Linked DNA regions of Glaciimonas sp. PCH181. The protein of the gene in region 2 interacts with the protein of the main gene of each other region in a pairwise test. Links are inferred from orthologs where the notes say so. Each region holds a gene or a part of one and is shown on either strand. Other genes may lie near its edges.

Evidence for each region. Proteins that work in one complex are often made in the same cells at the same time.
Region 1: the proteins of C7W93_RS12825 (region 2) and purT interact in binary tests that used the Escherichia coli proteins (3 or more experiments, as listed by UniProt). The link is inferred for Glaciimonas sp. PCH181 from one-to-one orthologs.

What each region holds. Positions count from the first base shown.
Region 1 is NZ_PYFP01000003.1:64,580-67,436, forward strand. Bases 40-2,857 are described here. They hold purT (formate-dependent phosphoribosylglycinamide formyltransferase), read left to right. Parts: upstream 40-751; coding sequence 752-1,963; downstream 1,964-2,857. Other genes in these bases: C7W93_RS20980 (MFS transporter), read left to right, coding at 40-323; nadB (L-aspartate oxidase), read left to right, coding at 2,133-2,857. Outside these bases: more of C7W93_RS20980, read left to right, coding at 1-39. UniProt on the Escherichia coli protein: Involved in the de novo purine biosynthesis. Catalyzes the transfer of formate to 5-phospho-ribosyl-glycinamide (GAR), producing 5-phospho-ribosyl-N-formylglycinamide (FGAR). Formate is provided by PurU via hydrolysis of 10-formyl-tetrahydrofolate.
Region 2 is NZ_PYFP01000001.1:2,811,413-2,814,436, reverse strand. Bases 29-3,013 are described here. They hold C7W93_RS12825 (farnesyl diphosphate synthase), read left to right. Parts: upstream 29-1,036; coding sequence 1,037-1,990; downstream 1,991-3,013. Other genes in these bases: dxs (1-deoxy-D-xylulose-5-phosphate synthase), read left to right, coding at 1,996-3,013; C7W93_RS12830 (exodeoxyribonuclease VII small subunit), read left to right, coding at 771-1,028; C7W93_RS12835 (aromatic ring-hydroxylating dioxygenase subunit alpha), read right to left, coding at 29-224. Also shown: more of C7W93_RS12835, read right to left, coding at 1-28; more of dxs, read left to right, coding at 3,014-3,024.

The DNA.
Region 1 (2,857 bases), on a different replicon or contig from region 2:
ATCCTGCGCAGATTAACAAACCAATGGTATTGTTACTGTTGTTCATCTTGGTCATCTACGTGACGATGGTGTACGGCCCGATTGCAGCGATGCTGGTGGAAATGTTCCCAACCCGTATCCGTTACACATCGATGTCACTGCCATATCACATCGGTAACGGTTGGTTTGGTGGCCTGTTGCCAACGACAGCCTTTGCACTGGTGGCCTATAAAGGCGATATTTATTATGGCCTGTGGTATCCAATCGTGATTGCACTTGCCACTGTTGTGATCGGTATGCTGTTTGTTAAAGAAACCGTCCATAACGACATTTACGCGGAATAAAGCTAGTAGTTAGCTGAGTTGGCAAAGCGGGATAAAATCGACGGGGAGGGAAACACGATTTATCTCTGCCAAGCCAGCAGGGTCCACCACTAGATCCAACAGGCAATCGAGAAGTCGCTGTGACAAAGCATCGTTACAGCAACAACATTTTTTGCCAATTCCTTCAGAGATTTGAGCCGAACAGGTTACCGGACCTGCTCGGCTTTTTTGTTTTTGCGGCGAGTATTTTCAATCCCCCAGCACAGCTAAGGTAACGGTCATTTCCCCCCATAAAATTTGCCCAAAACAAGCTCGGTTAAGCACCATCGCTTCTTAGTCCGGTTACTTGCCCTGATTCACGCATCCCTCTCTATACAAATTGGCATTTATGACTGTCCAAAACTGTCAGGATTTGCTATCGTCATTAACCATTCCCCAATCCTGAAAATATGAAGCCACCTGTCAGAATCGGTACACCACTTTCCCCTTCCGCCACTAAAGTCATGCTGTTAGGTTCCGGCGAACTTGGTAAAGAAGTCATTATTTCGTTGCAACGCCTTGGGGTTGAAGTTATCGCTGTAGACAGATATCCGAATGCGCCCGGCCATCAGGTCGCGCATCGCTCGCATGTGATCAATATGACCGATGGCGCAGCGCTGGAAGCCCTGATTGCATTAGAAAAACCGGATTTGGTAGTGCCTGAAATTGAAGCAATTGCGACCGAAACGCTAGTAGCGATGGAAGCGGCTGGCAAAATTACCGTAATCCCAACCGCCCGCGCAGTCTGGCTAACGATGAATCGCGAAGGCATCCGCCGTCTGGCAGGCGAAACACTCGGCCTGGCAACCTCACCTTATCGCTTTGCCAACAATCTCGACGAACTGAAAACTGCTTGCGATGCTATAGGCTTTCCTTGCGTGATCAAACCGGTGATGTCGTCCTCTGGCAAAGGTCAATCCAAGATCGATAGCGCTAACGATGTGGAAACAGCCTGGGCGCATGCCGCTGCTGGCGGACGCGTTGATGCGGGTCGTGTGATTGTTGAAGGCTTCATCGACTTTGATTACGAAATCACATTATTGACAGTACGTGCTTTAGAAGCAGACGGCAGCATCAAGACCCACTTTTGTGAGCCAATCGGGCACGTTCAGGTCCTCGGCGATTACGTCGAATCCTGGCAGCCGCATCCGATGCATCCCGCAGCGTTAGTGCGTGCACGCGATATCGCCAAGAAAGTCACAGACAACCTGGGTGGACTGGGTGTTTTCGGGGTCGAATTATTCGTCAAAAACGATATGGTCTGGTTCTCCGAAGTCAGTCCGCGACCACACGATACCGGCATGGTTACTATGGCGAGCCAACTTCAAAGCGAGTTTGAACTACACGCCAAAGCGATTCTGGGTCTGCCGGTGAATGTCGCACTCAACAGCCCTGCTGCCTCGGCGGTCATTTATGGCAAGCACGATGCCAAGGGGATCGCGTTTGAAGGTGTGGCCGATGCATTACGTGAGCCTGGTGTCGATATCCGCTTATTTGGCAAACCGGAATCTTTTGCCCGCCGTCGGATGGGCGTGGCACTGGCGACGGCAAACGACGTTGAAAGCGCACGGGTACGGGCCAAACAGGCGGCTGCTAAAGTAAAGCCAGTCATCGGAAGTTAGCTATATCTGCGGTAAATGGCGATGGCGCAATAAGCGTAAATAGCTAATAAAATAAATTGAGACTCACACAAGACCGCTCCGCAGCGCGACGGAGCGGCTTGCGCTACACTAATCCACCTTTTCCTCTTGTAATGAGAGCAATCCGCTTTTCTACATTCATCTATTCACTATGAAATTCGATGTCGCCATTATCGGTAGCGGCCTGGCCGGTCTCTCTGTTGCTCTCCACCTTGCAGAAAAAAGTAAGGTGGTGGTCATTTCCAAACGCGCACTTCTAGACGGTGCCAGCAATTGGGCGCAAGGCGGTATCGCTGCGGTGCTCGATTCTGGAGATAGTTATGAAGAGCACATTTCTGACACGCTGGTGGCGGGCGGCGGTTTGTGCGATGAAGGCGCGACGCGTTACATCGTGGAACATGGCCGCGAGGCAATTGAATGGCTGATTGCGCAAGGTGTGCCGTTCACGCCGGATGCCAGCGCGGAGATGGGTTTCCATCTCACCCGTGAAGGCGGCCACAGCCAGCGCCGGATTATTCATGCGGCCGATGCTACAGGGCACGCGGTGCAAGTCACGCTGGAACAAAAAGTCCGCGCGCATCCAAACATTACGTTACTTGAGGATCATTATGCGATTGATCTGATCACCTCGACCAAGATTGATGCCAAAGGGACGACGCCGCATTGCCTCGGGTTGTATGCCAAAAACGTCAAGACCGGCAAAGTACTGACAATCAGCGCCGATCATACGGTGATGGCTACTGGCGGTGCTGGCAAAGTCTATTTGTACACGACCAATCCTGACACTGCCACTGGCGACGGGATTGCGATGGCATGGCGGGCGGGCTGCCGTGTTGCCAACATGGAATTCATTCAGTTTCATCCAACTTGTTTGTA
Region 2 (3,024 bases):
GCGATCCCCTCGGGGTTGCGCACTAACATGCGGCCTTCATTTTCAGATGCCAGCGTAGCGTAATCGCCTACGTTGGGCACCATCAATGCATGACCGGCGTAACGCGGACCATGTTGAAATAGTTGCTGGATTTCGCGTTTTAACAGTGTTTCGTCAAAGTAAACGTCAACCGGAAGTTGCGCTTCAGACCGCGCCAGCTTGGCAAAAATAGCCAGATCGGACATTCCCGTCCCCCAAATTAATCTGCACCAACCTAAGAGAGAAAGAATCCGCAAAAACCTGTGTTCAAATAAATGAAACGGAAATTTTGGACATAACCCGTGATTATGCCATAACCCTAGTGTGTTTTTTTCATTTAACTATAAATTAAGCGCGATGGTGCGCACTTCTAGAAAGGACGGTGCGTCAAATACATTATCGAGACTAGATTGCCCTTTGTATGCGGATGCATTGCGGCGTGCACAAGGGTTTAGTGTTGCCGTTTTGCTTCGGCGTTATCTGCATTTTTAACTGATTTCGCTATAGTTTATTTCGCAACGAATTAATAAAGCGACTATCAGAAATTCAACGGTTTATACCTGTTTGCACTAAAATAGCGGACTACACTATCGCACCGTCTCTATCTTCGACGTTCGTTTGCTCACCCGCAGTCAGTTGTTGCGTCCGCCGTTCTGGCGGCGGCGTTGGCGCAAGTCAATGCGGATGGCGAGCAAGCACGCCAAGGGGTGACGGTTGCGCAACATTATTTTGAACAGGTTCTATACAAAACTATGGCAAAAAACACACTTTCTGCCAATCAGCCGGCTTCATTTGAACAGGCAATGGCTGAATTGGAGCAACTTGTTGCGCAGATGGAAGCTGGCGAATTGCCATTGGAAGCCTCCGTTGCCGCCTATAAACGCGGCTCGGAGCTGGTGAAGTTTTGTGCTGTACAACTCGATAAAGTCGACAGTCAGGTCAAAGTGCTGGAAGGTGACATGTTGAAGCCCTTTGTTACTGCCCCGGATTCGGACGGAATTATCGAATGACGCAAGAAATGACGCAGCACATCAACGCAATTGACGACAATCTTGTGGCGCCAGTGACATTTGGCGTCTGGATGCAGCATGTTCAAACGACAATGGAAGCCGCATTGTCCGCATTTTTGCCAGCGGCTGACATCGTCCCGACGCGGCTGCATGAAGCCATGCGTTACGCTGTGCTTGACGGCGGTAAACGCGTGCGGCCGCTGTTGGTATTTGCAGCCGGTGAATTGTTTGATGCGCCTGTTGCCATGCTGCAACGGTCCGCGGCAGCGGTGGAGATGATCCACGCGTATTCGCTCGTGCATGACGATATGCCGTGTATGGATGATGATGCGTTACGGCGCGGTAAGCCGACTGTGCATGTGCAGTTTGATGAGGCGACTGCGTTGCTAGTCGGCGATGCGCTGCAATCGCAGGCATTTGTAGTGTTATCGGCGAGTGTCGAGGACGCTGATGGTATCGCGGTCGACATTGCGCCTTTACGCCAAATTGCGATGCTGCGTTTGTTGGCGCAGGCTTCTGGCGCTGCTGGCATGTGCGGTGGTCAGGCGATTGATCTCGACAGCGTCGGCTTGCATTTGTCTTTGGATGCGCTTGAATTGATGCATCGACTAAAAACTGGCGCGTTATTGCGCGCCTCTGTGCTGCTGGGAGCGATCAGTGGCAAGACATTATCCTTGGCGGAAACCAACGCGCTGGAGACTTACTCAACAGCGATTGGATTAGCGTTTCAAGTGGTCGACGATATCCTCGATGCGACTGCTGATTCGGCAACCCTCGGCAAAACAGCGGGCAAAGATGCCGCAGACAATAAACCGACCTATGTTTCGATTCTGGGTTTGCCCGAATCGCAGGCATTGGCGGAAAAATTGCGCAATGACGCTCACGCGGCGGTTGCGCCCTTTGGTGATAAAGCACGTCGTCTGCGTGAATTGGCAGATTTGATTGTGCAGCGGAAAGCTTAAGCCCCATGAATTTACTTAATAAAATAAACAGCCCGGCAGATTTGCGCCTGCTTTCGCGTGCGCAACTGAAACCGCTGGCAGACGAACTGCGCGAATTTGTCATTGATTCTGTGTCGCAAACGGGCGGTCATTTGTCGTCTAATTTGGGAACTGTTGAGCTGACAATTGCGTTGCATTACGTTTTTAATACGCCTGAAGATCGCGTCGTCTGGGATGTTGGTCATCAAACTTATCCGCACAAAATCCTGACAGGTCGGCGTGATCAGATGAAAACCTTGCGTCAGTTTGAGGGAATTTCCGGATTTCCACGGCGTGACGAGAGCGAATACGATACGTTCGGTACTGCTCACTCATCGACATCGATTTCAGCGGCGCTGGGGATGGCGCTAGCCGCCAAGACTAAAGGTGAGGATCGGCATGCCATCGCGGTAATTGGTGATGGTGCCATGACCGCCGGGATGGTATTCGAGGCGATGAATAATGCCGGTGTGTATGAAGATATCAATTTGCTGGTGATTTTGAATGACAACGATATGTCGATTTCGCCGCCGGTTGGCGCGCTGAATCGCTATCTCGCGCGGTTGATGTCTGGCCAGTTTTACGCCAAGGCGAAGAATGTCGGCAAGTCGATGCTGCCTGCGCCGGTATTGCAATTGGCTAAGCGTTTTGAAGAGCACGCTAAAGGCATGGTAGTGCCAGCTACGATGTTTGAGGAATTGGGCTTTAACTATATTGGTCCGATTGATGGACATGATCTGGAGTCGTTGATTCCTACGATGCAGAATTTGAAGCATCTTAAAGGTCCGCAGTTCTTGCACGTCGTGACGAAAAAAGGGCAGGGCTATAAGTTGGCGGAAGCTGATCCTGTGCTGTATCACGGTCCGGGGAAATTTAATCCTGCTGAGGGGATTAAGCCGGCCACTTCTAGCAAGATGACTTATACGCAGGTGTTTGGCGATTGGTTATGCGATATGGCTGCGCAGGACGATAAGCTGATCGGGATTACGCCAGCGATGGGCGGTGGTTCTGGATTG